Regions from separate parts of the Lactococcus sp. LG1267 genome, predicted to be linked through region 4. Evidence: predicted binding sites of a transcription regulator. Region 4 holds the regulator's gene; each other region holds the start of a gene.

Region 1 (7,808 bases), 600 kb from region 4:
TTGTAATTATGATAGAAATCAATCGCGCGATGTGAAGGGTAATATGTCTCCTCGTCAAGCACTGGTGTAAAATGACGTTCCTTATTTTTTCCACCTACTGTTTTCATATCAGCTACAGACAGTCCTTTACCACCAACATTATAAGCACCTTCTGCTTGATTGGCCGCGATAGCTCCACCCCATAAAAAGTCTTTTTTAAAGCTCATTTCTCTCTCCTTTTTTATACCGGCTGAACGACCAAACCATCAGCTGTTTTTACAAGACCAGTTAATAACTCTTCTGCTTTATGAATAACTGTCTTGTCAGTGATTACAATATCTGAAAAATCACTGCTATTAGTTATAATAATCGGCACTTGTGTACTGAAACCTGCAGCTTCAATAGCTTCCATATCAAACTTCAACAATAAATCGCCTTTTTGAATCTTTTGTCCCTGTGAAACAAAGGATTCAAAATATTTTCCTTCTAGCTGCACGGTATCAATGCCAACATGTATAAGGAGTTCTGTTCCTTGCTCTGAAATTAAACCAATAGCGTGTTTTGTAGGGAAAACAGTCATCACTTGTCCATCAAATGGGGCATAAACTTCACCAAGTGTTGGCTCAATTACTGCTCCTTTGCCCATAACACCCGCAGCAAAAGCAGCATCATTGGCTTCAGATAATGGAAGGACTTTGCCTTCTAAAGGAGTCGTAATATGTTCTTCACCTACTGCTTGTGATACACGAGTTTGATTATTTGTTGTTTCTTTTGGTTGTTCTTCCTCTGAGTTTTCATCTTCAAAACCAAGAATCCATGTCAAGGCAAAACCTGCGATTACAGCAATGATTGCTAAAATAATCATCTTAACTGCTCCCGAAATATCACCATCTAAACTGATATTTGTTGTGAAACTAAAGACACCTAAGCCGCCCATTGTGTATCCTTTAATACCCATTCCCATAGCAAATGCACCAATAATACCACTTACCACACATGAAGCCCAGAAAGGACGTTTCTTTGGAAGGGTTATCCCGTAGATTGCTGGCTCTGTTACGCCAAACCATCCTGAAATGAAAGCAGGGATTGCTAACTCACGTAATCGTTTATCTTTTGTTTTTACCATTACTGCTCCCACTGCACCCGTCTGAGCAAATGAAGCACCTGATGCTGCAATAAGTAATGCTGTTGGTTCACCTTGTGCTAAAGAAATGATGGCAAAAGGCACAATTGCCCAGTGCAAGCCAAACATAACCAAAATTTGCCACGTAAAGCCTAACACAAGTCCAAAGATAATTGGACTGAAACCTTGCAAGGCGAGAAGTCCTTTCCCTAAAGCATCAGAAGCAATATTCATGACTGGCCCAATAATGAGAAAACCTAAAGGAATTGCAATCAAAGCTGTAAAGAAAGGTGCTAAGAAAAGTTTCACCACGTCAGGGATAATTTTCTTGAGCTGTTGTTCAAGAAAGGCCGCAAAAGCTGTAATAGCGATAATAGGCATAACTGATGAACCATAACCTGCTGCTGGCACTGAAAATGGAATACCAAAGAAGTTTAGCCCTCCACTCTCAGCGAAAGTTTTTGTGACTGAACCATCCACAAATCCAGGATAAACCAAGGCTGCGGCAATCAGCATCCCGACAAATGGCGAGCCGTTAAATTTTTTCATCGCTGTATAGCCGATAAAAATTGGTAAGAACAAGAAAAGTCCATCGCCCATAGAATTAAGGACAGCATAGGTTGAAGAAGCTTGGAAGCTTGCTCCCAATGCAAAGGATAGAATCGCGTTCAACCCTTTAATCATACCTGCTGCCGCCAAGGGTGCTAAAATAGGCTGGAAAATTCCTGAAATCATTTCGACAAACTTATCGAAAATATTTCCCTTAGCTTTCGTCTGAGAAGAATCCATCTCTAGCTTACCGATAACATTATCCACATCAGCACGAACATCAGGAACATGGTTCCCAATGACGACTTGGTACTGTCCCCCAGCTTGCATGACAGTGACAACACCATTCATCTTCTTCAGTACTTCTGTATTCGCGAGATTTTCGTCTTTCAACTTAAAACGTAGTCGCGTAATACAATTTGTCAATGAGAGGATGTTTTCTTTCCCTCCCACATTTGCTACAATGTCTTTTGCAAGAGCTTCATATTTGCCCATCACAAACCTCCATAATATAATATATTTTTAGAGGTCTCGCCAACTTAATGTCACGATCCATTTGTTACCAAAGTTTAGTTTTATTGGATTTTCTCCAAGATACGTGCCAAATGCACAGTCATGTAAATCTGTTCGCTTTCAGAGACTTCATAATCCCTTGTTTGATTTAAAAATTCGCTCACTTTACGTGTGCCAAGATAAGCATTGGGATATTTGCGCACAATAAGAGCAAAAAGTTCCTTGTCGGTTTCTTCTACTCTAGCACTACCTGCTAAAATCCGCTCCGTAAAGAATTTTAAATGTGTAATGAAGCGTTGGAAGTAAATATCTTGTTCATCAAAGGTGATTTTCAAAGTATACTTTAATGTCGTTAAAATTTCTTCCATAAGCTTGGTCAGCTGCATCGCGTACTCATGACCAGTACCAAGTGTACCGTTAACGATATGCATCGTCAGAAAACCTGCTTCATCTTCTGGCAGCTCTACACCAAATTGTTCTTTGACCTTTTCCAATGCTTTCAAACAGATTTTGAACTCTTCTGGAAAGAAACGTTTAATATCCCAGAGCAGAAAATTCTTCACCGAGATGTTTTCTTCAGTACGCAGAAGCGCTGCATGAAGATGGTCCGCAAAAGCAACAAGCGTTGTATCTGAAACTTCCTTATCAAATTTAACTTTGACCTCAGCTAAAGTCACCATCGAAAGCTCAATGATAGCACTCGGAATTTCATTTAAAATCTCCGAAAAACTCTGTATATCTGAGCTGGCTTTTAGACCGAAAATCTTTTCGATTTTATCAACCTCAACTGCTTGACCTATTCTTTTCTTGAAACCAATACCAAGACCCATAAGGATGATTTCTTCATTTCTGCTATTGATTGCTATGACCACATTATTGTTTAGGATTTTTCTGATTTCCACAATTCACCCCTCATTTCACAAAAATAGACCCTATCGCCCCTATGACAAAAATAGAGTACGATAAGGTCTAGCTTAACTTAATAATCACTATCCGTTTTTATGAAACCGCTTTTATATTAGTATACTGTATTATCAAAATCTTGTCAAGGATAAATTTTAAAATAAAAAAAACTGCTAATACCTAGCAGTTTTTATTTTTTTTGTTGAATTAAAGTTTTAAGTGTATCTGTAAGTATTCCTTCGAATTTTTCAGTATCTTTCGTGATATCAATGCCTTTTTCTAATGAAGCAGCTGCACTCCAGCCAATCGCTTCAGTGATTACCGCAGCTATTGAAGCATTGACCACACTACCTACACCTGGAATCAAAGTAGCCAATGATCTTCCTATATACGGAATCAATGTCACCCTTATAAAGTTTACGACAAATTTATCACTAAACTTCACGTCATAAATATTATAAATACTTTTCAGCATCTTTAACTGAATAGGTACTAAAATTAAAGCATCAGCAATAGGTATCGGCAGAGCACCTACGCCCGCAGCAGTGATCGAGGCTCCGTGAATTGTTCTATGAACCTTAGAAGCTTTATCACTACTTATAGATTTTTTTACCATTTGAGGTATTTGTCCGTTCATTTCTTTTGAAACTTCTGTATTCTTACGTTTTTTTATTCCTATCATCTCTCCCCCTCATTTCTTCACTATTTATTGTCTGAGCTTCATCGATCTAAGTTTCAGATTTATCCTGCAAATCGTATGTTCTTTGCTCTTCTTTAAGTTTAACATTTTCTTTCAAATTTTTGACTCAATCTGACTTCACTTACTTCCTACTCCTAAGTTCACACAAAAAAAGCTTGCCAAAAGTGACAAGCGTTCTTTTAATCATATTTCAAAAAACTGATTAATCTTGGTTTGCTCACAATCAAAGATTGATTCGCAAATCAAAAACTATCTTTGTTTGCTCACAATCAGAGATTGCTTCGCAGAACAAGGCTTACGCCTTGTTTGCTGAACCGAAAACGTCGATACGTTCTTCAACTGATGCAGTGATTGCGTCGAAACCAGGTTTCAAGAATTTACGTGGGTCGAAGAGTTTTTTCTTCATGTATTCAGCTTCGTTAGCGTTAAATTCAACGACGAATTCACGAGTTGCTTTTGCAAATGCAAGTTGGCATTCTGTGTTTACGTTGATTTTAGCTACACCGTTAGCGATTGCTTCGCGGATTTGATCGTCAGGGATACCTGAACCACCGTGCAATACGATAGGAACATTTTTGCCCATAGCTTCAACGAGTGCTTCGTTCAATTTAGTCAAGTGATCGATGTGGAGACCTTTCCAGTTTTCTGGGTAAGGACCGTGGATGTTACCGATACCAGCTGCAAGGAAGTCAACACCAAGTTTAGCCATTGCTACTGCATCTTCGATAGGAGCAAGTTCGCCTTCACCGACGATACCGTCTTCTTCACCACCGATAGAACCAACTTCACACTCAACTGAGATACCTTTAGCGTGAGCTTTTGTGATAACTTCTTCAGCAAGTTTAAGGTTTTCTTCGATTGGAAGGTGTGAACCGTCAAACATCAATGAAGAGTAACCAACTTCGATACATTCCAAAGCATCATCAAAGTGACCGTGGTCAAGGTGAATAGCTACTGGTACAGTGATTCCCATTGATTCTACAAGAGTTTCAATGAGGAGTTTACACATTTTGTAACCACCCATGTATTTAGCAGCACCCATTGAAGTTTGGATAAGTACTGGAGTCTTTTTAGCTTCTGCTGCGCGCAAGATAGCTTGAGTCCATTCAAGGTTGTTTGTGTTGAAACCACCGATAGCGTAACCATTGTCACGAGCGGCTTGTACGAATTTTTCTGCTGAAACGATTGCCATTTCAAATTCCTCCGAATATTTTCTATTACTGTCTTAGTATAGCATTTTGTGAACTATTTTTCTAGTTATAAGTCGTGAATGCGCTTGTATTCTGGTTTTTTTAGAAAATAAAACCTATGGTAATGACAAATAAAAAGAGAGTTCCCTCTCTTTTTATTATTTAGTACGGCTGTAGTTAGCTACGTCTTCTTGAATATTTTCGATAAATTGATCCAAGCTAATAACTTCAGTATCTGTTGAACCATAACGGCGAATGTTTACAGTGCCATCTGCCATTTCTTGGTCACCCACAACGATTTGATAAGGAACTTTACGTGTTTGGGCTTGACGGATTTTATAACCCATTTTTTCATTTGATTCATCAACAACGATACGCAATCCTTTTTCTTGGAGACGTTTTTTGATTTCCCATGCGTAATCGGCATGAATTTCGTTGTTTACAGGAATGATGATTGCTTGAGTAGGTGCCAACCAAGTTGGGAACGCACCTTTATAAAGTTCAATCAAGTAAGCTGTAAAGCGTTCCAAAGTTGAAATTACACCGCGGTGAATCATAACTGGACGGTGTTTTTCACCATCTGCACCAACATATGTGATGTCAAAGTTTTCAGGGTTAAGGAAGTCCAGCTGGATAGTTGAAAGTGTTTCTTCATTACCTAAAGCTGTCTTAACTTGGATGTCCAATTTTGGTCCATAGAAGGCTGCTTCGCCTTCAGCTTCAACGTAGTCAAGATTCATATCATCCATTGTTGCTTTAAGCATACGTTGTGATTTTTCCCACATTGCATCGTCTGGGAAATATTTTTCTGTGTCTTCCGGGTCACGATATGACAAACGGAAGCTGTAATCGTCGATACCAAAATCACGGTACATTTCCATAATCAATTCAAGAATTTTTCCAAATTCTTCTTGGATTTGATCAGGTGTCACAAATGTGTGACCATCATTCAGTTGCATCACACGTACACGTTGAAGACCTGAAAGTGCGCCTGATTTTTCATAACGGTGCATTGTACCGAACTCAGCGATACGGATAGGTAATTCGCGGTAGCTGTGTACGTGGTGTTTATAGATAGCAATGTGCGATGGGCAGTTCATCGGACGAAGCTCCATTTGCTCGCCATCACCCATATCCATTGGTGGGAACATGTCTTCATGATAATGTTGCCAGTGACCTGATTGTTTATAAATATCCAAGTTCATCAAGTTTGGTGTGTTAACGTGCAAGTAGCCTGCAGCGATTTCACGGTCTTCTACGAAACGTTGGATTGTACGGCGAATAGTTGCTCCATCTGGAAGCCAGTAAGCTGTACCTGCTCCCAAAGAAGCTTCATTGAAGAAGAGATCTAACTCACGACCGAGCTTACGGTGATCACGTTCTTTCGCTTCTTCACGCATTCTCAAGTTTTCTTCGAGGTCTTCTTTATTAAACCAAGCAGTACCGTAAACACGTTGCATCATTGCATTATCACTATTTCCACGCCAGTAAGCTCCTGCCACATTAAGCAATTTGAAGAATTTAATAAAGCCAGTTGATGGCACATGTGGGCCACGGCAAAGATCTGTGTATTCGCCTTGACTATAGATTGTCAAGCCGCCTTCATCTTCATTGTGTTCTTCGATAAGCTCAAGCTTATAAGGATCACCAGCAAAGATTTCTTTCGCTTCTTCTTTGCTTACTTCTTTACGAATTGAAGGGAAATTTTCTTTTGAGATACGACGCATTTCTGCTTCGATTTTTTCCAAATCATCGTTTGAAATTTGTCCTTCTTCATTATCAGTATCGTAGTAGAAACCATTTTCAATAGCTGGACCTACACCAAGGTGAATATTTGGAAAATGACGACGTGCTGCTTGAGCAAATAAGTGAGCTGCAGAGTGACGAAGTAAACCAAAAGCATCTTCATGATCCGGTGTTACAATTTCAAAAGTTGCATCTTCTTTGATTGGACGGGTCACGTCAATAAGTTTGCCGTTGACTTTACCAGCCAAGGCTTTTTTAGCCAAACCAGGTGAGATTGATTTCGCAATTTCAAGTGTTGAGATGCCTGCCTCAAATTCTTTGACAGCACCATCTGGGAAAGTGATTTTAATCATATAAGCCTCCAATTTTTTTTAACATATTTTAGTTTTGGGGATGAGCACTGAGGAAATAAAAAAACGCAGATCAACTCCCTCTAAAGGACGCGATCTGCGTGTTACCACCTTCTTAATTTTTTCGGCATAAAAAGCTTCAAAAATATCTCATCTTTGACGTAACGTGTCAGCCACGCTTTCTGTTCTCAGAAAGAATTATCAGAGTGGTATCTTTAGCAATCACAATACGAGTTCGCACCACACACTCGCTCTCTTGGAAAGAATTGGTTAAAGACTTGTCTCTAATGACCATTTTAGGATTTTCTTTATCTTTTGTCAAGTCCTTTTGAGTAAGTTTTTTGATTTTTTAGAAAATAATCTTTATTTTTTCTTTGCAATCTCTTTGACAAGCTCAGCAAAAGCCATATCTTCATTAAACGGTGAGACATAGACATACTTTTCACCACCATTTTCAAGGAAGTATTCTTTATTTTCCTCTTCAAGCTCTTCAATCGTTTCTAAACAATCAACTACAAAGCCAGGTGCAACGATAAGAACTTTTTTGACACCTTGTTCTGGAAGTTTCTTCAAGGTATCATCGGTTGCGGGAGTCAGCCATTCGGCGGGGCCAAATTTCGACTGATAGGTTTGATAATGTGGGAAATCGCCAAGTTCTTCCATAATTAAACGTGTCGTTTCCGTGCATTCGTCTGGGTAAGCATCTCCATCCGTTACGTAAGAAAGCGGGATACCATGGTAAGAAAAGACCACAG
Region 2 (7,808 bases), 820 kb from region 4:
TTTAACCGCAAGTTCAGCTTCTACTGAATCTTCGCCTTGACGACCTTCGATGATAGCGTCAGCCATTTTAGCAGTGATCAATTTAACTGCACGGATAGCATCATCGTTTGCTGGGATAATAACGTCGATTGGATCTGGGTCAGCATTTGTATCAACCATTGCTACAACTGGGATTCCCAATTTTTGAGCTTCTTGGATAGCGATTTGTTCATTGTGTGGGTCAACAACGTACATCACATCTGGGATGCGAGGCATGTCAGCGATACCACCGATGAATTTTTCAAGACGTTCGCGTTCTTTGTTCAAAAGAACAACTTCTTTCTTAGGCAATACTTCGAAAGTTCCGTCTTCTTCCATTTTGTTGATTGATTTAAGGCGTGCTACACGTTTTTGGATAGTATTCCAGTTAGTGAGCATACCACCAAGCCAACGGTGGTTTACATAGTATTGACCAGCACGAAGTGCTTCTTCTTTAACAGCTTCTGAAGCTTGTTTTTTAGTACCAACAAAAAGTACTACAGCACCTTCAGATGAAGCGTTACGTACATAGTTGTAAGCATCGTCAACAAGTTTAACTGTTTTTTGAAGGTCGATAACGTGGATACCATTACGTTCTGTGAAGATGTATGGTTTCATTTTTGGGTTCCAACGACGAGTTTGGTGACCGAAGTGAACACCAGCTTCAAGAAGTTGTTTCATTGAAATAACTGACATATTAATGTCTCCTTTTAAAATAGTTTTTCCTCTTTTAACTGTCAGCCAATGCCGCTACACAAGTGCACTACGACACTGTCAAGTCAAAATGTGAAATTATTGCCCATAGACAACAGTACTATTATACACTAAACACTCCCTTATTGCAAGAGCTTGTTGTGTCATTTTGTTGGCTGTCCTGTCTTCGCAAATTCCAAGAGATTTAGTTTCCTGAAAACGCTCATTTATGATAAAATAATTATACGAATATTAAATGTTAAAGGAGCCAAGATATGCGTGAAAAAATTCTAGTTGGCGGTTACACTAAGCGTGAATCAAAGGGGATTTATAGTTTTGACCTAGATATTGCAAAGGAAGAACTTTCTAATCTAACTGAAGTTGCTCATGTTCAAAATGCTACTTATTTTGCTTTGGACAAAACAAAACAGCACCTTTACACTTGTGCTGCAGATGAAAATGGTGGCGGTATTGCTGCTCTCAGCTATAAAAGAGGTAAAACAGAGCTTCTCAACTATGTTACTAGTGTTGGCGCACCTCTGTGCTATGTAGCCGTTGATAATAAACGTGGTTTTGTTTACGGTGCCAATTATCACTTAGGGGAAATCCGTGTCTACAAAATTCAAAAAGATGGGTCGCTTACCTTAACAGACACTGTAAAACATGAAGGCGAGGGATCAAAAGTACACCCTGGCCAAGAACGCCCTCACGTGCATTACACAGATCTTACACCTGACGGACGATTAGTCACTTGTGATTTGGGTACAGATGAGATTACAGTTTACGATGTTGTTGGTGAAGAAGGCAAGCTCTCTCTTGTAAGCCTATATCGTATGCCTGCAGGTACTGGAGTACGTCATCTTACTTTCCATCCCAATGGTAAGATTGCTTATGCTATTGGTGAGTTTTCTTCTACTGTAACTGTTCTCAGCTATAATGAAGAAAAAGGACGCTTTGCTGCACTGGAAACAATCAGTACTCTTCCAGTAGATTTTGAAGGCACAAAGAGCGCATCTGCTCTCCGCCTTTCTTCCGATGGTGCATTTCTTTATGCTTCAAATCGTGGACATAATTCTATCGCCATCTACAGTGTTAGCCCCTTAGGGACAAAGATAACTTTAGAAGATATTGTAAAAACTGAAGGGGAAACGCCCCGCGATTTCAATTTCAACAGTACAGAAGATTTTATTATCGTAGCACATCAAGATAGCGATAATATTAGTCTTTTCCGCCGTAATAGGAAAACAGGAATGCTCACACTTAAGCAAAAAGATTTTTATAGCCCAGAGGGCACATGTATTTTACCAACACTCTAATGAAAACCGCCCTTAAGGCGGTTTTTTTATCATTAAAATGCAGATAGTATTTTATCAAAAAAAGTTTGTGTGGTTTTACACAATATTATTTGACAGCACTTTCAAAGTTTGTTAAAATAATAACGTGATAAATTTCACAAAGGAGAAATTTAAATATGTCAAGCAAGAATACCAAAAAAGAACTAACAACCGCTGATAAAGCTGTACTTGCGGAAAAAGCAGAGCAATATACAGACGGTCTTGTCAAAAAAGCACATCAAGCCGCTTTACAATTTGAAGGCTACACACAAGTGCAAGTAGATAAAATTGTCGCAGCAATGGCCTTAGCGGCAAGCGAACATTCCCTTGAACTTGCGCACGAGGCTCATAATGAAACAGGGCGAGGAATCGTTGAGGATAAGGATACTAAAAACCGCTTTGCTTCAGAATCTGTTTATAATTCAATTAAAAATGATAAAACAGTAGGAGTAATCAGCGAGAACAAAGTTGCTGGCTCAGTAGAAATTGCAGCCCCTTTGGGTGTGCTTGCAGGAATTGTACCAACAACCAACCCTACTTCTACAACAATTTTCAAATCACTTTTAACAGCAAAAACACGAAATGCTATCGTATTCGCCTTTCATCCTCAAGCCCAAAATTGTTCCTCTCATGCCGCACGTATTGTCTACGAAGCTGCCCTAAAAGCTGGGGCACCTGAGAACTTTATCCAATGGGTCGAAGATCCAAGTCTTTACAACACTACTGCACTTATCCAAAACCACGGTATTGCTTCTATTCTAGCTACAGGTGGACCCGGAATGGTTAATGCAGCACTCAAGTCAGGCAACCCTTCACTAGGAGTGGGAGCAGGTAATGGTGCCGTCTTCGTTGATGCTACTGCAAATGTGGATCGTGCAGTTGAAGACCTGCTACTTTCTAAACGTTTTGATAACGGCATGATTTGCGCTACCGAAAACTCTGCTGTAGTTGCTGCAGAAATTTACGATGAATTCCTCGAAAAACTTCAAGCTCACGGTGCTTACAATGTTCCAAAGGAAGATTATTCAGCCATCGAAAAATTTGTTTTTGTTGAGCGTGCGGGTGAGGGCTTCGGAGTAACTGGTCCAGTTGCCGGCCGTCCTGGCCCATGGATTGCTGAACAAGCAGGCGTAAAAGTACCTGAAGGAAAAGATGTTCTTCTCTTTGAATTGGAAGAAAAAAACATTGGTGAAGCTCTCTCTTCTGAAAAGCTTAGCCCGCTTTTGTCAATTTACAAATCTACCTCACGCGAAAATGGTACCGCCATCGTTCAAAAACTTTTGGCTTATCAAGGCGCTGGGCATAATGCGGCTATCCAGATAGGTGCACAAGACGATCCTTTTGTGAAAGAATATGCTGATGCTATTGGTGCTGCACGTATCTTAGTTAACCAACCAGATTCTATTGGAGGCGTTGGTGATATCTATACTGATGCAATGCGTCCATCGCTGACTTTAGGAACTGGTTCATGGGGGAAAAATTCAATCTCACACAATTTGAGTACATATGATCTATTGAATATCAAAACAGTGGCACGTCGTCGTAATCGCCCACAATGGGTTCGTCTGCCAAAAGAAATTTACTACGAAAACAACTCTATTTCTTACCTACAAGAAATGCCTAATATCGAGCGTGCTTTTGTCGTCACAGACCACGGCATGTTGCAATTTGGCTTTGTCGACCACATGCTTGAGCAATTGGCCGTTCGTGAAACACAAGTTCAAACTTCAATATATGGTTCTGTAAAACCTGACCCAACACTTTCACAAGCGATTGAAATTGCTCGACAAATGGCTGATTTTAAACCTGACACAGTTATCGCACTCGGCGGTGGTTCTCCACTTGATGCAGCAAAAATTGGCCGCTTGATTTATGAATACTCTGTTCGTGGAGAGGTTGACCTCAATGATGACGTTGCACTAAAAGCTCTATTTGAGCAGTTGGCGCAAAAATTCATCGATATTCGTAAACGTATCGTCAAATTCCCGCATCAAGATCAAACGCAATTGGTATGTATTCCGACCACTTCTGGTACAGGTTCTGAAGTAACGCCCTTTGCTGTTATCACCGATGATGAAACCCATGTTAAATATCCTTTAGCTGATTATCAACTTACACCTCAAGTAGCTATTGTTGACCCTGAATTTGTTATGACCGTGCCAAAACGTACTGTGGCTTGGTCAGGTATTGATGCCCTCAGTCACGCGCTTGAATCCTATGTTTCAGTCATGGCTTCGGATTATACTAAACCATTATCACTTCGTGCCATTAAGTTAATCTTTGATAATTTGACAACCTCATATCACTACGACCCATCAAAGCCTTCTAAAGAAGGACAAGTCGCACGCGCCAATATGCACAATGCAGCAACCTTAGCTGGTATGGCCTTTGCCAATGCATTTCTCGGTATTAATCACTCCCTAGCCCACAAAGTGGGTGGTGAGTTTGAATTACCACATGGTTTAGCTATCGCTATCGCTATGCCTCACGTCATTAAATTTAACGCTGTAACAGGAAACGTTAAACGTACACCATACCCACGTTATGAGATTTACCGTGCCCAAGAAGATTACGCTGAAATTGCGCGTTATATTGGTCTTACAGGTAAAGATGATGCGGAACTCGTAGACAAACTTATTAAGGAAATTAAAAAATTGACGGACAGCATCGATATCGATGTCACTCTATCAGGAAATGGTGTTGATAAAAACCACTTGGAGCGTGAACTCGATAAGCTTGCAAACCTTGTTTATGATGATCAATGCACACCTGGAAATCCACGCCAGCCAAGTATTTCAGAGCTTAAAACACTCTTACAAGATCAATATTAAGCATAAAAAAAGCTGTAAATTACAGCTTTTTTTATTTTTCGAGATAATCTAGCGCATCTTGAATCGTCTTTACAGGTACAATTTTCATATCTGTATTCAACTTTTTAGCTGCCGCAAGCGCATCTGTGTAGTTATTTGTTGTACCAGAAGCCTTTGTCTGTTCTTCCGTTTCATCTGGGCAAAGGAAAATTTTTGCGCCCGCATTACTTGCTGTAGCAACTTTTTTATCAACGCCACCTATTTGCCCGATGCTGCCATCCTCATTGATCGTTCCAGTACCTGCAATTTCGCGTCCTTGACGTAAATCTTTGCCTGTGATTTGGCTATATATTTCCAAGGTAAACATCATACCAGCACTTGGCCCGCCAATACTTCCAGCATCGATTTTAACTTTAGGGTCTGTCACAACCTGGGTATGATCTACTAAACCAATACCAATCCCTGTTTTACCATTACTCAACTTAATGTACTTACCTGTGGCTTCATGATTACTGCCATCCACACGTGTATATTTGATGGTAACGCTATCCCCAACTTTTTGTTGCGATACATAATCAATCATCTCAGTTGAAGATTTGAAAGTATGTCCATTAACTGCCGTTATCGTATCTGAAAGTTGTAAGTCATTTTTAAAGGTTGAATCCTCAGTGATGCTCAAAACATAAACACCTTGATACTTCATCTCATAAGGTTTCCCTGCCAACTTAAAGGCCTGATAAATAGCCGTGTTTTGCGCTGTCTGCATATAAAACTGGTTGACCAAGTCAAATTGCTGATTGGTCATTCCACCCGTCATCTCTTCACTACTCACAACAGTGGCAAAAGAGTTCGACTTGGAATAAAGCATACTTGCTGCATTGGCGCGAACCATTTCAACTGTCGTTAAATAAAAGTTGCCTTTATGTTCGTCTTTTTTCCCTGCAACATCAACCATTTGGTTAACTGGAATGGTTCCTCCTGGCTGCTCGATATAGTAAGGTAAGGGGAAGAATAAACCCACTACAATAAGAAGCGGTAGCGCGATGGCAAAGAATAGCTTTAGTTTTTTATGCTTTTTTATTTTTTCATTTTTCATGTGCTTTTTTCTCATTCAATGTTTCAATAACATTTGCAGGTAACCATCGACTTAGGTCTTGACCAAAATGATAAAGTTCACGCATTCGGGTAGAACTAATATTTTCGAGTTCTGGTTTTGCAGTCAGTAAGATGGTTTCGATCCCTGTCATTTCACGGTTAAAGTAAATCATATTTTTCTCATAGTCTAAATCAGCCGCATTGCGAACGGACCGAACAAGCGCTGTTACCTCAAGTTTCTCCGCAATATTTACTGTCAGATCACTCGCATGTGCAATGACTGACACATTGGTTAATTGTAAATCTGCTAAGGCTGTTTCGATTAGAGCTACACGTTCTTCTAGACTGAACAAAGGATTTTTAGCTTCATTTTTAAAAATACCGATATAAAGCTTATCAAAAAGCTTACTGGCACGTTCAATGATATCAAGATGGCCTTTTGTGACCGGGTCAAAAGTGCCCGTAAATAAACCGATTTTATCTTTCATAGATGGTTACCTTTGAAATTCCATATACTTTTTCTTTACTTAACGACAAGTGACCGATATTTTCCGGAAGCGTGACCTCCTTATCCGTCTCACAAACCACGACAGCATCATCTGCCAACAAGTTTTTTTTCTGCATTTCTTCTAGGTTAGCAACAATACTTTCTTTCGCATAAGGTGGGTCTAATAAAACTAAGTTGAACTGTCCAGAAAGATTAGCCAAAGCACGTTCTGCTGGAATTTTAAGAAGTTGAAACTTTTTCTCTTCCTTGGTCATCTTAATATTTTCTGCAATCACCAGCTGTGCTGAACGGTCTTTTTCAACCATTACAGCATTGTCCATCCCACGTGATACAGCTTCTATAGCAAGCGAACCCGAACCTGAGAATAAATCCAGAACTCGTCCACCTTCAAAATATGGACCAATCATATTAAAAATTGCTCCTTTAACTTTGTCTGTCGTTGGACGTGTTGTTTTTCCTGCCAATGTTTTCAGTGGTCTACCACCATAATTTCCTGCTACAACTCTCATTGTTCTATTATAGCACACTGTGTCTTCTTCGCCCACAAGCATCAAAAAAACCACAGTTCAATGATGTACTGTGGTTTTTGTTTTTATCTCATTTTTGATTAAAGACGTGCGTTCAATTCAGCACTCAATTCTTCAAATCCTGGTTTGCCAAGAAGTGCAAACATGTTACGTTTGTAAGCTTCAACACCTGGTTGGTCAAATGGATTGATACCATTCAAGTAGCCTGAGATCGCAATTGCAAGCTCAAAGAAGTAGATAGTGTAACCTAAAGTGAATTCATCTTGCTCAGGCAAAGTAACGATCATATTTGGAACGTCACCATCTGTGTGTGCAAGGAGAACACCGTCAGCTGCTTTTTTGTTGACAAAGTCAACATCTTTACCTTGCAAGTAGCCAAGACCATCAAGATCTGCTTCAAGTTCAGGAATGTTAATGTTCTTACGTGGTTTTTCAACACGAATAGCTGTTTCAAATACAGAACGTGTACCTTCTTGGATAAATTGACCCAATGAGTGTAAGTCTGTTGAGAAGTTTGCTGATGTTGGATAAATACCTTTTTGATCTTTGCCTTCAGATTCACCTGCCAACTGTTTCCACCATTCTGAGAAGTATTGCAATGATGGCTCATAGTTAATCAAGATTTCTGAAAGTTTACCTTTGCGGTAAAGGATATTACGAAGCGCTGCATAAGCATAAGCATCATTTTCACGTACGTCTGTGGCTGTATATTCTTTGCGCGCTGCGTTAGCACCTTCCATAAGAGCTGTAATATCAGCACCTGATGCTGCGATAGGCAAGAGACCAACAGCTGTCAAAACTGAAAAACGTCCGCCAACTGAAT
Region 3 (7,808 bases), 750 kb from region 4:
TCTTAAGCTCAACCTTTAAATCAAACTGTGTTTCACTAAAAAGTCATGTGCCACGGCAGCGGGATCTTTTTGCTCAACATTGACGGCGTAATTCATATCAATCATTTCCTGATTGGTAATTTTTCCTGAAAGTCGGTTTAAAATTTGCTCCAATTGGGGGTATTTCTTAAGGAGATTTTTATTCATCAAAGGAGCTGCTTGATATGGAGGGAAAAGATTTTTATCATCATTCAGTACAGTGAGTTCATATTGTTTGATTTGACTGTCTGTGGAGTAGACTTGTGCCAAATCAATGTTATTACTGTTTAAAGCATTGTAGATCAGGCTTGTTTGCATTGTCTTCACATCAAAACTTAACCCATATAAACTTTGAATTCCGATATAGCCATCCTGACGGTGTGCAAATTCTAAGTCAAAGCCAGCTTTAACTGAAGGAAGCCCTTGGAGATCAGAAATATTTTTAAGGTGATGTTTCTGGGCGTAGCTATTTTTCACAGCTAAAGCATAAGTATCCTGAAATTCCATAGGTGTAAGATAGGCAAAGTTATCAAGTTTAGCAATACCTGTGCGTGCCTCTTCGTAAACTTTTTTGGGATCGGTGGAGGTTGTGTTTTTTTTCAAGAATGTCGTTAAGACTGTTCCAGAAAATTCAGGATAAATATCAATTTTATTGGATTTTAAAGCATTGTAAAGGAAAGTTGTATCTCCAAAGTTGGACTTGAGTGTGACTTCGATATCACTGTTCTTTTCAATGACTTCCTTGTACATATTTATCAAAAGTGTCGGCTCAGCTCCGAGCTTTCCAGCAATGGTAATCTGTGGATGAGTATTGGATTGAGGTTGATAATACGACCCTAGCAAGAGTAAAAGACCAGCAAAGAAACTAATCAGAATGGTCCGAATTTTTGCTTTTTCCAAGAAGCGGAGTAAGGTTGAGAAAATAACGGCTAATAAAGCAGAAGAAATCGCTCCAATCAGGATAAGGTTAACATCATTGGAGTTAATGCCCAAGAGGATGAAGTTTCCGAGTCCGCCTGCTCCAATAAGTGCAGCTAAAGTTGCTGTCCCAATAATCATGACAGCACTTGTACGAATACCAGCCATAATAAAGGGAAGAGCAAGTATCAGCTCAAACTTCATCAAGCGCTCTCGTCGGTTCATCCCAAAAGCAGTTGCTGCTTCAATTAAAGACTGATCAATTTGCTGAAGACCGGTATAGGTGTTTTGAATAATAGGAAAAAGAGCGTAGACAACTAATGCGACAATAGCTGGCAAAGAACCAATCCCAATAAAAGGAATCAATAATCCAAGTAAGGCCAAACTTGGAATCGTTTGGAAAATTCCGGTAAGTTGCAGTACGGGCTCAGCAATTTTGGGGTAACGTCTTAAAAGTAAAGCAAGGGGAAGAGCGATTAAAATAGCGATAAAAAGAGAAACCAAGGAAATTTGGATATGCTCTAGAAGAGCAAGCCAAAACTGGTGCTCTTGCTGTTGAAAGGTAGAAATCAAATTATTCATGAGCATCGTCCTCCAGACTATTTAAGATTTCCCCCAAAGGCGTTTCTTCCGAAAAATCATGAGTTGCAAGGACTTGTTCAAGATTTTTTAATTTATATTGAGACAAGTCTTGCTGATAATCAGTGAAGAAGTCCGCCACAAAAGTATTTGCTGGGGCATTTAAAATTTCTTGGGGACGTCCCACCTGTTGAAGTTCGCCGTCTTTGAGAATTGCGATACGGTCAGCCATCGCCATTCCTTCAGACATATCGTGGGTAACAAAAACCGTTGTGATTTTTAAGGTTTTCTGCAAATCTTTGACCAGTTCCTGTAGCTGTTTACGGGAGATAGGATCCAGAGCGGAGAAAGGTTCGTCCATTAAAATAATCTTTGGTTTACAGGCGATAGCACGCAAAATACCAATCCGTTGTGCTTCACCTCCAGAAAGTTCATGAGGGTATCGGTTAAGGTACTTTTCAGCATCTAGACCCACTAAAGGAAGGAGTTCGAGTACGCGCTCACGCGTTTCTCTTTTGCTCCAACCTTTCATTGTCGGGATGATACCAATATTTTCTAAAACGGTCATGTTAGGAAAGAGCGCAATTTGTTGAAGCACATATCCTATTTGAAGACGCAAGTCTCTTAAGTTAATTGTTTGAATATCTTGATCATCAATGAGGACCTGCCCTTCATTGGGTTCGATGAGCCGGTTAACCATCTTGAGTAATGTTGTTTTTCCGCCACCAGAAGAGCCTGCGAGAACAAAAAACTCGTGACTTTCAATGGATAAGTTGATATCTGAAAGTACGGCTTTGTCTCCGTATTTTTTAGTGACATTTTTAAATGTAATAGTCATAGTGTCATTTTAACATTTTATCTTTCAGTTCTTTCAGGAAATGGATTGCTATTTTTATGGATGGAAGGGTATAGAAAAAGCCCTCAAAGAGGACTTTTTATTTAAAGCCATTTTCTAAAGTTTCAATAACTGTCAAAATTTGCTCATCCGAAACGAGTTTTTCAGCTCCATTCACGAGTGACTCATAAGCTGCATCATAGACACGACCATAATCGCCTGAAACCGTAGGAATTGACTTTTCAATGCGATCGCCATTTTGATTGTAGTATGTCAATTGAGCAAAATCTTGCGGTGCATCGGCCCCAAAACCGTCACTTCCCGGGAAGATTCCCACCTTCAAATCATTTTCCTGTTGGTCAACGTTTTCTTTAATTAAAGTTCCTCTAGAACCATAAAGCACCCATTTGGGACGTTTGAGTGCAGCCAGTTCAGTGGCTTGAACTGTTGCTCGGAAATCGGTGTAAAGCAAGTTTACAGAGAAGTAATCATCTACAGCATTTGAATCGCGTGTTGAACGAATATCGTATTGTACATCTTTTGGCTGTCCAAAGAGTGAAACCATTTGGTCAACCATGTGTACACCATGGCCATACCAGGCGCCATCAAAGTTTTTACCAGCAGTTGCATCTGCTGGACGATAGTGATCCATAGTGACAGTAATGTCAAGCAAATCTCCTAGGTAACCCGTATCCAAAACTTTTTTGATTGTCAAAAAATCACTGTCAAAACGACGGTTTTGGAAAGGCATAAAGAAGAGCTTCTTTTCTTGAGCGATACCAACTAATTCTTCGGCTTGTTCTAACGTTTCTACTAACGGTTTGTCACAGATAACGTTTTTTCCACCCAGTAAAAGCTTTTTACTGGTTTCATAGTGTGCAGCACCTGGAGTGACGACAATGACTAAATCAATTGAATCATCTTGAATAATATCATTGATGTCTGTTGAAAAAATAGTTCCTTCAGCCTCAAGAATAGCTTGCTCAGGACGTTTGCCTAGGCTACGGTTGACAACGCGCGCAATGTTGAAGTGCTCACGGATTTTAACATAAGGAATATGATAGCGATTGGTGGACTTCCCAAAACCAACATAAGCAATGTTTAACTTTTTCATGCTTTCTTCTCTTTTTTCTTTTTCGCTTGGTGTTGTTTTTTTAATTCTTCGATTTTTGACAATTTATCTGTCTTTTTATTTGAATTTTTTTCGTGGAATTTTTGGACAGAGGCTTGCCCTTTATAATCTAATTGATACTTTCCCATGGTTCTCTTTCTCTCTATTTTACAAGGCGACGTTCGAAAGCATCCGAGGAGATACCTTCACTTAAAATTTTCTTCGCCCATTCTTTTGCTGAAAATAATGAGTGATCGCGATAATTTCCACATTCTTTTTCGGCAACCCCTGGGACATTATCCCAAGTGAAACTGTCTCCTGCGAGCTCTTCCAAAGATGAAGTGATCACTTTAGCAATCTCCTCAGCAGTTGGTTCGCCCCACATAATCATATGGAAGCCAGTACGACATCCAAAAGGAGAAAAGTCAATCATGCCATCAATACGGTCACGAATCAAACTTGCCATTGAGTGTTCGATAGTATGTAGCCCACTTGTCGGGATTTCACCGTGATTAGGTTGCACAAAACGGACATCAAAGTTGGTGATGATGTCACCTTTAGGACCAGTCTCTGTCCCAATTAGGCGCACGTAAGGTGCTAAAACTTTTGTGTGATCGAGCTGGAATGATTCTACTTCAGCCATATTTTCTACCTCCAGTATTCTTAGTATTCTTCTATTTTACCATTTTTTGAACCAAAATTTTTTTGTCTGACCTCGTAAAGTGATAGAATGAAGCTAGAAAGTAAAGAAAAGGAGAAATTATGTCACTTACAGAAACTTACACTCTCGCAAATGGTATGACAATTCCAAAAGTTGGTTTTGGAACATGGCAATCTAAAGATGGTGAAGAAGCATATCAAGCTGTAAAAACGGCCTTAGAAGTTGGCTACCGTCATATTGATACAGCAGCTGTCTATGGCAATGAAGAGTCAGTGGGACGCGCGATTAAAGACAGTGGAATTGCTCGTGAAGACTTGTTTATTACAACAAAGCTTTGGGCTGTTGGTACAACAGAAGATGCCCGAGCAGCACTAGATGAAAGCTTGGAAAAACTAGGTTTAGACTATGTGGACCTTTATCTTATTCACTGGCCAAATCCAAAAGCGTTTCGACCAAACTTTGCAGAGCGTAATGCTGCGGTTTGGAAAGCAATGGAAGAAGGCGTACGGAACAAAAAAGTTCGAGCTATCGGGGTGTCTAACTTCCATCCACGTCACTTAGAACCTTTATTGGAAGTTGCTGAAATTAAACCTGTTGTCAACCAAATTATGGTTAATCCTTCGGATCAGCAAGAAGAGGTTGTAGCTTTCAATAAAGCACACGATATTTTGACAGAAGCTTATAGCCCACTTGGTACAGGTAAAATCTTTGCGGTTACTGAATTGGCGGATATTGCAGATAAATATGGTAAAACAGTTGCCCAAGTCGTTTTACGTTGGAGTTTACACAAAGGTTATCTTCCTTTACCTAAGTCTGTGACGGCAAGCCGTATTAAAGAAAATGCGGATATTTTTGATTTTGATTTGACCGAAGAAGATATCGCCTTTATTGACAGCCTTCATGGGAAAGCAGGTCTGGCACGCAATCCAGACGAAGTGGACCACTAAAATAAATTTAAGGACATTCAAATTGTAAGATTTGAGTGTCTTTTTTTATAATTGACAGAATATAGACAGGAAGAATAATAAAACGTTAAAAAAGTGTTTTATTTCACAATAATAATTGCTAAATAAATATGAAAGTGCTATCATTTAATTGATAAAGAATTCACAAAGGAGAAACAAAATGAAAATTGGTGTAATTAAAGACCCAAAACAAGGTGAAGCGCGTGTAGGGATGACTCCAGAAAACGTAAAAATTCTCGTTGAAGCAGGTAATGAAGTACTTGTCGATAGTAATGCTGGTGCAGGTTGTGGTTTTACAAATGACCTTTATGAAGCGGCTGGAGGACAAATCGTTGATACAGAAACTGCTTGGGAAGCAGAGTTGATTGTTAAAGTCAAAGAACCAATGGAATCTGAATATAAATACTTCAAACCAGGCCAAATTATTTGGGGATTCTTACACTTGGCAGCCAATAAAGCTTGTGTGGAAAAAATGATGGAAGTCGGAGTAACAGCTATTTCCGGTGAAAATATCTCAATCAATGGTGTGCTTGAGTTGCTTAAACCAATGTCAGCTATTGCGGGACGTCGTGCAGTTAATATTGGGCAATATTATCTTGAAAAACAACATGAAGGGGAAGGAATTCTTCTTCCTGGTATTGAAGGTATCGAGGCTGGTACAGTTGTTATCTTCGGTGGTGGTAATGCTGCAGAAAATGCTGCCGATATGGCTGTTGCTTTGGGATGTAAGGTTATTATCATTGAACTTGGTGATGCGCGTATCGCCCAACTTAAAGAACGCTATGCAGGCAAAACAGTTGAAATCGTTAAATCAACAACTGAAGCATTGGAAAAAAATATTAAACTTGCAGATGTCTTTATCTCAACAATCTTAATCCCTGGCGCTAAACCACCAAAATTAGTCAAAGAATATATGGTTAAATCTATGAAACCAGGTTCTGTTATCGTGGACATCGCTATTGACCAAGGAGGAACTGTTGAAACAATCGATCATGCAACAAACCATGCGGATCCAGTCTTCATCAAACACGGCATAATTCATTACGCTGTGCCAAATATGCCAGGAGCAACACCTCGTACAGCGACAATTGCTTTGGCTCAGGGCAATATCTCTTTCCTTAAGGATATTTCAGTCAAAGGCTTAGATGAGGCGCTGAAATCAAAAGAACTCTTATCTGGTTTGAGTGTTTATAAAGGAAAAGTTGTTTCTAAAGCACTTGCTGATTCAATTGATGTCACTTATACGGAACTTTAAAAAGAAATCTAAGGAAAAAGAATTATGCCAAATTTAGCAAATCTGCCAATTACAATTAAAGATATTAAAAAAGCTCAAAACACTGTTAAACAATATGCACGTGAAACACCCTTGATTCAGTCAATGTTCTTGACTGCTAAAACAGGTGGCGAAGTTTACTTGAAACTTGAAAATATGCAATTAACAGGCTCATTCAAGTTCCGTGGCGCTTTCAATAAGATTGCTCAATTATCTCAAGAAGAGAAAGATCGTGGAGTGATTGCGTGTTCAGCAGGGAACCATGCTCAAGGTGTGGCTTTAACTTCCAAACTTCTCGGTATCAAGAGCATTATTGTTATGCCAAAAGGTGCACCTCAAGCTAAAGTTGATGCCACACGTGGCTATGGTGCAGAAGTAATGCTTGAAGGTGAACAGTTTGATGACTCAAAGGCCTTTTGTGAGGCTTACGCTAAGGAAAATAATATTACGTATATTCCTCCATATGATGATGCAGAAGTAATGGCTGGACAAGGAACAATCGGTCTAGAAATCTTAGATCATCTGTGGGATGTTGACACAGTATTGGTGCCAGTAGGCGGTGGTGGTTTGATTTCAGGTGTTGCGGTTGCCTTGAAATCTTTTAACCCTAATATCCAAGTTATTGGTGTGCAAGCTGAAAATTGCCATGGTATGACTGCATCTTTTAGAGAACGTAAGAAAGTGCACCATGATGAAGCACCAACGATTGCAGATGGCTGTCATGTGGCTTATCCAGGTGAATTGACTTTTGAAGTAGTCAATCAAATCGTTGATAATATGGTTCTTGTAACGGAAGCAGAAATCGAATTAGCCATTAAAGATTTGATTCAACGTACGAAAATTGTGGTGGAAGGTGCTGGCGCTCTTGCAACAGCAGCTATTCTTTCAGGTAAAGTTGATGATTATGTGAAAGGCAAAAAAGTTGTTTCTATCGTTTCAGGAGGGAATGTTGACTTGGCCCGTATTGAAGATGTTGTGGATCATTTTCTCATTGCCAATGACAATGATCAATAATTCTTAAAACAAAAGGACTTTGAATTTCAAAGTCTTTTTTTGTATAGTTCAGTCTTTTTTTAATCGTGAGATAATTTACTCTGATATCACGAAATTCACAAAGACATGTAATTTAAATTAAAATTTAATCAAAGTGCAAAAAATTCTTGCATGAGTAAAAAAAAAGTGTTAAACTTACTGTAAACGGTTACAAAGTGTGTAACTAAAAATTGAAAGAAGGTTATAGAATGACTTCAAAAGTTTTAACACAGTTCCTCGAAAATGGGCTTGGAGACCTTAAACAAAAGGGTTTGCTCAACACAATTGACGTTTTAGATAGCGCTAATGGTCCTGAGATTACAGTTGCGGGCAACAAGATGATTAACCTTGCTTCAAATAACTATTTGGGATTTGCGACACGTCCTGAATTAATTCAAGCAACAAAAGATGCAACA
Region 4 (7,808 bases):
AAAGAAAGATTGAAGGAACACTTCTCTTCCATTCTGACCAAGGTTCACAATTTAAGGCCATTGAATTTAGAAAAATAATTGATGACAATAATATCATGCATTCTTTTTCTAAGCCTGGATATCCTTATGATAATGCCGTTACTGAAGCATTTTTCAAGTATTTGAAGCATAGACAAATCAACCGAAAAAATTATCAAAATATGAAACAGGTTCAATTAGATTGCTTTGAATATATTGAGAATTTTTATAACAATTACAACCCACATTCGGCTAATCTTGGACTCACTCCTAATCAGAAAGAAGAAAATTACTTTAATTCAATCAATTAACACTTTTTTCTGTCTACAAATTTGACATTAGTCCAGTTTTACAGATCCTCGTTTTAGTTCATTATTATTTTGTTATTATATTACTTTGATTGGAGGATCAATTAGTAAAAGAAGCGTATGAGTATACCACCCATGATGAGGACAATGGCACCACACAAACGGTTGGCCATTTGTGCAAAGGCAATCATTTCCATACGATCAGAGGCAGAGAGAACAGCGATATTACCTGTTCCACCCATAGAGTTGTTAATCATACCAGCACCGATAGCTGTTTCGACAGGGTACATACCTAAGGCAAGGCCTAAGAACCAGCTTGTTAAGCCCATAGCGATAACACTTGTCAGACAAAGCACAATAAATTGCCATGTCAAAGCAGAACCTAATGTGGTCAAATCAATCAATGCCAAACCAATACCTGCCAATACCGCATGTGTAAGATTGGTCATGATGATTTGGTTAAACATCACCACTGATTTTTCCAACTCTTTTGGTACAGCATCAAAGGCTTTGAGAACAAAGACGATGATAATCATAAAGGCGTATTCATGGATATTTGGGAAGAATTTGTTTAAAATCACACCCACCATGAGTAGAGTAAAGGCATAAAGCATACCGACACCAATCTTGGTTGCATCAATTTCAATTTTAGGTTTTGCGAGTTCTTCTTTTGTCGCAGAAACTAAGGTTCCGTGACCATTGTATTTTGATTTCGCAAAGATTTTAGAAATAGAAAGTGCCCCAATGATGGCGATAATATTCCCAAAGGTTACTGCGGGAGCAAGTTGAGAGAAAATTGCGGTTTGGTTCCCATTGGCTAAACCATCAGCATAAATTTGTGATAATGGTGTAATTCCGGCTCCCATACCACCAGACATCATAGGCATTGAAATATACATGACAGAGTCTGCAAAACCTTTGCCAAGCAAGACACCCATACCTCCAACAGCGAAGAAACCAACAACCATTGTCACCAAAGCAACAGGGATAAATTTAGCTGAAGCTTTGACAAGCAAACTTCTGTTCATTCCCAAGATCGACCCACAAATCAAGGCCGCAATATAGAAATCAAGGAAACCAAACTGACTACCCATAAATTTACCTACTGCATCAATCACATTTGCGGGAATAATATGGAAATAGGATAAGAGAGTTGCACCTAACAAAGTAAAAACTGATCCACCACCCAAATATGAATTCATAATGGGTAATTTTTCACCGATAAAGTAAAGTAAGTGCCCTAATAGTACTAATAGGAGAGTAATACCCACCATGTTAAGTGGCAATTTCCCTAAACCTATCGTCACTGCCAGTACAATCATAAAAAAGGCATAGAGAGGAAGACTTATTCCTGAAATTTTTATTTCTTTTAATTTTTTCATTTTAATCCATTAACCTCTTAGTATTTAGGATACCATTTCATCTCGCGAACGGCTTTCACCATATCTTTTTCTTGAGCTTGTGCTAAGCCTTGCTCTTGAGCTTTTTTGGCTACTGCTTCTGCAACTTTGATTGAAACATCAGCGACATATTCAAATGGAGGAAGTACAGGAGCACCAGCAGCACCTGGATCAACAAGTCCGCTCAATGAGTGCGCAGCAGCACCAATCATTTCGTCAGTAAGAAGTGATGCTTCTGAAGCCAACATACCAAGACCCAAACCAGGATAAATCAAAGCATTATTTGCTTGACCGATTTGGTAGTCAACGCCTTTATAAGACACAGTTCCTGAAGGTATACCTGTTGCAACAAAGGCTTTACCTTCAGACCATGTAATTACTTGCTCAGCAGTTGCTTCCAATTTTTTAGTAGGGTTTGAGATTGGGAAAATTACTGGACGTTCAGTGTTGGCACACATTGCTTCAACAACTTCTTTGGTAAACGCACCAGCATCAGTTGAAGTACCAACCAAGATAGTAGCTTTAACTGTTTTGATAGCACTAGCTAAGTCAGTCATATCACCAGCATTTGTAAAATCTGCACGTTTTTTAGCAAATGGTTTTTGTGCTGGGGTCAAGTCTTCCATATCATCAAAGAGCAAACCTTGTTTGTCCATTATGAAGAAATGGTTGTAAGCTTCTTCTTCTGAAAGTCCTTCGCTTACCATCTCCGCATGAACACGGGCAGCAATTCCTGCACCAGCAGAGCCACCACCGTAGCAGAGGTAAACTTGATCCGTTAATTTTTCACCTGTGATATCAAGTGAACCAAAGATACCACCTAAAACAACAATACCAGTTCCTTGAATATCATCATTGAAAGTTGGAATTTCTTTTTTGTATTTGTTCAAGATATTTGCAGCATTTGAACGTCCAAAGTCTTCCCAGTGTAAGTAGAGTTTAGGGAACATTGCTTCAGCAGTTTCCACAAACTGGTCAACAAAGTCGTAATATTGGTCACCATAAACACGTGCGTGACGATTTCCAAGGTACATTGAGTCTTCCAAGAGTTCTTTACGGTTAGTACCTGCATCAATAACGATTGGCAGAACTGATGCTGGATCAATACCTGCTGCTGCAGTATAAACCATTAATTTACCTACAGAAATATCCACGCCTTGTGTACCCCAGTCGCCAATACCGAGAATACCTTCAGCATCTGTCACAACAATCAGACGGATATTGCGATTACCCGCTGCGTTTTTCAATGTTTCTTGAATATTTTCTGGATGATTAATATCAAGATATGCAGCATATTGGGGATCTACAAATAGACGGCTGTAGTTTTCGATAGTTTCAGCAATAACTGGATCATATACGATAGGGTTAAACTCTACGATATGTTGGTTAAACAAATAGTAGAACAAAGTACGGTTTGTATTGAAGATTTCCATCAAGAAATGACGTTTTTCCAAATCAGATGGTTTTTCCAAGTAATGTTGGTAAGTTTGTTCTGCTTGTTCTTCAAGTGTTTGAATATAAGGTGGCAAAAGACCGATTAAGCCAAGTTCCTTACGTTCTTCCATAGTAAATGCTGTTCCTTTATTTAAAAAAGGGTTGTTTAAGATTTCATGTGCACGCATTCGTACGTCCTCCAAATTTATTATTCCTATAAGAAATTCTTACAAGATGTATTTTAATACTTATAAAAAATTATAGTCAAACCTTTGGGTTACGATAAATATTATTTATAACAAATTACTAAACTTGTGATAGAATATAAGGGTCAAAGGAGCGTTTAGACTAATGAACTTGCATGATTTCGAGTATTTTAATGCCTTAGGATACTTATTGTCTTTTACCGCTGTTTCCAATCAATTTGGGGTAAGTCAGCCGACAATTACCTATGCCGTAAAGAGATTGGAACAATATTATAACTGTAACTTAATATATAAAGATCCTTCCCACCGGACAGTTATCCTGACAGATGAAGGAAAAATATTGAAGATTCATATCGAAAGTATTTTAGAAGAGTTGGCACTAACGCAAAGAGCCATCGAGCATTCTAAAAATCATCAAAATCATATTGGTTTCCCTCCTATAATTCGAGCAAAAATCCTAGCCCAGCTTTTAAATGATAAGGATGCAATTAGTTTCTTATCTAAGTTTGACTTAGTATCTGGCGGTTCGGAAGAACTTCTAGCCAAACTCATCTCTGGTACAATCGATTTTAGCCTTATAGGCAGCATTGCTCCTCTGATGCATTCCAACCTTTTTGTGAAACTACTTTATAAACGTGAATTTTATATCTTTGTCTCTAAAGATAGCCCGCTTGCCTCACGGCCAGAAATTTCATTTAAAGAAGCTTTGGATTATCCGTTTATCCTGCTTGATGAAAGTTTTGTCCATATGGAAGCTTTCCAAAATTTGAATGAAAAATACAAGAAAAAAGCAAACGTTCTCTTTAATTTTTCGGATATCCATACTATTGGGCAACTTGTCAACTCAAATGTTGGTATAACTTTAATGACTGATTTTCTTCCATTTGCTGATATGAATAGTCTTATAAAGATACCACTAATACCTGAAGATAAGCAAATTTTTCATGTTCAATATGCCTATTTAAGAAGTACACTGCTCAATTCAGATTTGAAAGAATTGATTCGCTTACTCGATGGACTAAATGAAAAAATAAATTGAAGTGAAAAGAGAGCTGCTCTCTTTTTCTTTGTTAAATTTTATTCGATTTTTTCACAAACTTTCTTCAACCGCATAATTCCAGAAAGAATTGTTTGACAACCTCCCCTTAAAAAAGGTAAAATATTCACAAAGACTATGTAAAGGAGATAACATGGCTGGCTCCCAAGTTAATAAACAACTGCCCAAGGCAACTGCAAAACGTTTGCCTCAATATTATCGCTTGTTCAAACTTTTAGTTGATGAACAAGTAACACGCACCAACTCACAACTTATTTCGGAAAAAATTGGTGTGGATGCGGCGACGATTCGTCGCGATTTTTCACTCTTTGGTGAGCTAGGACGTCGAGGTTATGGTTATGAAACCCGTGTTTTGCGTGATTTCTTTGGAGAATTGCTCGGACAAGATCAGGAAACACATATCGCACTCGTAGGAGTCGGTAACCTTGGACGTGCTCTTATCAATTATGAATTCCAAAACCGTAATAAAATGCGCGTTACCCAAGCTTACGATGTTCCAGAAAATCCACTCGTTGGTACAACGACTTCTACAGGTGTTCCTATCTACGACATCGCTGACTTCTCTAAAAATATTAAAGATTCAAAAATTAAAACAGCAATTATTTCTGTAAATAAAGAGAACGCTCAAGAAGTTGCAGATATACTAGTTAAGTCAGGTATCCGGGGTATCCTTAATTTTTCACCTTTGCGCTTACAAGTTCCAGAAGATATCGTTGTTCAGTCAATTGACTTAACGAAAGAACTTCAAACCTTATTATTCTTTATGTCAAATAATGACGTAAAATAAAGAGTTCTACCAACTATGTAGTGGTAATTGTAAAAAAAGAGTTACATTAGTGTGTAAAAAATTGTCCTAAGACGGTTTTTTAGTTGCGTTTAACAAGTATCTGTTGGAGTAAAATCTTTTTCTGAGGTGGTAAAAACAACCAAAGCCAGAAGGAACACACTTGATGAGTTTGCAAAGGTTTTTCTTATCCTAGAGAGGGGCCAATATAGCGAAACAAGACTACACTACTTGTATTTAAATAGATAACAACAGCTCCTTTTGAAATCCTCAGATAAACTTTCAGGCACGCTTTCTATGAATTCGAAAAAGTCATCTGTTTATCTGTTTCTTAATAAATTAAATCTACATACACATCATATTTGACAAGGTGCAGAAAAAAGCATGATTTTGAATCATGCTTTTTTTAATTAGTTGCTCAATCTTTTCATAATATCATAAATCAGATAAAAATTTACGATACTCTCTCGGAAAAAAACGTCGTATTTCATCAGAATTATAGCCAATTATGTAGTTATTTTCATCCAGAATAATTGGCGTCTTAAAAAGTAATGAATTCATTTTTAGGTAGTACAGCGCATTTTTTAAATTCATATCTGATGCTTTTACTAATTCTTCTTCATTTTTATGATTGATTCTTTCTGGATTTTTTACTAATTCATTTACCCCTTCTGTCGTTAGCGTTAATAATTTTAGCAAATCATCCACAGTTATTTGACTTATATCTCGCTTCTCAAAGTCTATGCCATAACGTTCAAACCACATGAAAGCTTTTTGACTGGATTTACACTTTTTTCTATAATAAATTTTTAATATGTGTTACACCTCTTTACCATTACATTTACCAATTGGATATCAAATTATCTATGCGTACATTCTAGGTCATACTTAAATTCATTGTCTTACTACTATCATTTAAAAGACTTGTTTTGATCAAACGGCGATATACTGTGCTCACACTTCCCTCATACGCCTTAGTGCTCCCTTAACTTCACTATTAGCTACTTCTACCTATGCACCCTTAACAGCTTTATTTTTGACCATTTGATACTCATAGAAATTATGAAACACAGTCACATAAATTTTATCACTCTTAGCAAGGTTGCTGGTTTGACTAAAAATAGTGACGAAATTTTTGTTTATATTGATATTATAAACAATATAGGTTAATAGTATGCAATTACCTCTCCCTAATTTTTGTACTTTCTAACAAAGGTCCAATTTTTCAAGATAACTTATTATTTGTTTTCAATAATTTAATCCTTATTGTTTAAATACGATTTTACCATTTTCCATATTTTATAAATAACTATTAACAAAAAAATTAAAATTAAAATTAAAATTATTACCAATTTTAATATATTATATTTTTTTGTTGAATTTATTTGCTTTTCTAAATCTTCTTCATTATAAGGAATACGGAGCCCTGTCACCAGCAGACGATGAGTATTAACCATATACGGAGTACACGTTACTAAAGTGACTTGATCCATATTTTCTGTTATTTTTAAACTGTCTAAATCGGTTGGTAGAACTTTTTTAAAATTACTAATACGATAGGCAAGCTTACTACCAGCAACTGTAATATAAAATACATCTCCTTTTTTCAATTTTTCTAAATCAGTAAATAATTTTTTCTCTGGTAACCCGCTATGACCTGTGATTACAGAATGAGTTCCTTTACCACCTATAGGAAAAGATGTTCCCTGAAGTACTGTAGCGCCTTTATCAAGTAATAGATCATTAGTCTCGTCAAATATTGGTAAGCTTACTTTAATTTTTGGAATAAATATTGCACCAAGCATATGGTTCTTAAAATATTCTTGTCCTGGATCACGAGCATCCTTTGTCGCCTCCTCAAAAGGATCTTTAACTAGTCCCATACCGGGAATATTTGTCAATTTATTATTTTTTAAAAGTTGCTCATTTTTTAATTGTAATTCTTTTTGACGAGCTTTTTGTTGCTGCTTATTTAAGGAAGAATACTCCTTCTGATACCTTTCAATAATACTCTGATCGTGAAAGTTATTCATGGCATCTGATAAAAATGGGTATAAGAAAGTTATCAGTCCTGATATGAAAAGGATTAGCATAACAAGCTTAAAAAAAAGATTATTTTTTTCTTTTTTCTCCTTTGTTAAATTTCTTTTTTTCATTTAAATTTCCTATTTTTATAGTACATAAATCTTTAAAGTTAAATAAGGCTGGAGTCCCAACCTTATTCAATATTATATAATTATAATTGTTTTTTATTTTTCTTAACTAGCAAGGCTGCTGTGGCCATCATGATTACTCCAACAATTAAGAATGTATATGTTCCGACACCACCCGTAGAAGGAAGTAAGCCTTTAGGAGTGTTCATTACTTCTAATTCAGAAGTGCCATATTGTCCATGTTCAACTGTGAAAGTAATTGTACCATCTTTCAGTAACACATAATCTGAAGATGGAGCTTTAACTTCATTTAAAATATATTCGCCATTGACCAATCCAATAACCTTCAAAGAGCCTTTATCGTCTGAAATTACTCGACTTGCAGCAGCTTTGCTATCTACCCAGCTTTCAAACACGTACTCACCTTTTAAGTTCTTTTGAGCTGCGA

The links. Region 4 encodes Rex, which represses fermentation and respiration genes when NADH is low (regulators of the CRP and FNR family bind a similar motif). Its sites were predicted from a motif close to TTGTGAANTANTTCACAA; they were not measured.
Region 1: J0J33_RS00740 (class II fructose-bisphosphate aldolase) is a predicted target of Rex. The motif match lies at 5,006-5,023, and genes of this name have one in related genera.
Region 2: adhE (bifunctional acetaldehyde-CoA/alcohol dehydrogenase) is a predicted target of Rex. The motif match lies at 2,150-2,167, and genes of this name have one in related genera.
Region 3: J0J33_RS01450 (alanine dehydrogenase) is a predicted target of Rex. The motif match lies at 5,218-5,235, and genes of this name have one in related genera.

Annotation. Positions count from the first base shown of each region.
Region 1 is NZ_CP071295.1:138,494-146,301, forward strand. Features, by position in the region: gene J0J33_RS00720 (glycoside hydrolase family 1 protein) at 1-206, opposite strand, end outside; gene J0J33_RS00725 (beta-glucoside-specific PTS transporter subunit IIABC) at 221-2,146, opposite strand; gene licT (BglG family transcription antiterminator LicT) at 2,227-3,066, opposite strand; gene J0J33_RS00735 (YcjF family protein) at 3,258-3,749, opposite strand; gene J0J33_RS00740 (class II fructose-bisphosphate aldolase) at 4,063-4,959, opposite strand; gene thrS (threonine--tRNA ligase) at 5,116-7,056, opposite strand; gene hemH (ferrochelatase) at 7,417-7,808, opposite strand, start outside.
Region 2 is NZ_CP071295.1:354,101-361,908, forward strand. Features, by position in the region: gene rpsB (30S ribosomal protein S2) at 1-714, opposite strand, end outside; gene J0J33_RS01765 (lactonase family protein) at 987-2,027, shown strand; gene adhE (bifunctional acetaldehyde-CoA/alcohol dehydrogenase) at 2,183-4,876, shown strand; gene J0J33_RS01775 (SepM family pheromone-processing serine protease) at 4,908-5,951, opposite strand; gene coaD (pantetheine-phosphate adenylyltransferase) at 5,941-6,438, opposite strand; gene rsmD (16S rRNA (guanine(966)-N(2))-methyltransferase RsmD) at 6,428-6,967, opposite strand; gene J0J33_RS01790 (glucose-6-phosphate isomerase) at 7,066-7,808, opposite strand, start outside.
Region 3 is NZ_CP071295.1:288,359-296,166, reverse strand. Features, by position in the region: gene J0J33_RS01480 (ABC transporter permease/substrate-binding protein) at 16-1,518, opposite strand; gene J0J33_RS01475 (ABC transporter ATP-binding protein) at 1,511-2,353, opposite strand; gene J0J33_RS01470 (Gfo/Idh/MocA family oxidoreductase) at 2,451-3,464, opposite strand; gene J0J33_RS01465 (hypothetical protein) at 3,461-3,610, opposite strand; gene J0J33_RS01460 (S-ribosylhomocysteine lyase) at 3,625-4,104, opposite strand; gene J0J33_RS01455 (aldo/keto reductase) at 4,224-5,069, shown strand; gene J0J33_RS01450 (alanine dehydrogenase) at 5,248-6,342, shown strand; gene tdcB (bifunctional threonine ammonia-lyase/L-serine ammonia-lyase TdcB) at 6,367-7,374, shown strand; gene J0J33_RS01440 (glycine C-acetyltransferase) at 7,602-7,808, shown strand, end outside.
Region 4 is NZ_CP071295.1:1,628,226-1,636,033, forward strand. Features, by position in the region: one part of gene J0J33_RS07945 (IS3 family transposase) at 1-329, shown strand, start outside; gene J0J33_RS07950 (2-hydroxycarboxylate transporter family protein) at 431-1,708, opposite strand; gene J0J33_RS07955 (malolactic enzyme) at 1,726-3,348, opposite strand; gene J0J33_RS07960 (LysR family transcriptional regulator) at 3,512-4,405, shown strand; gene J0J33_RS07965 (redox-sensing transcriptional repressor Rex) at 4,557-5,210, shown strand; gene J0J33_RS07970 (ArsC/Spx/MgsR family protein) at 5,643-5,972, opposite strand; gene J0J33_RS07975 (class C sortase) at 6,464-7,363, opposite strand; gene J0J33_RS07980 (SpaH/EbpB family LPXTG-anchored major pilin) at 7,444-7,808, opposite strand, start outside.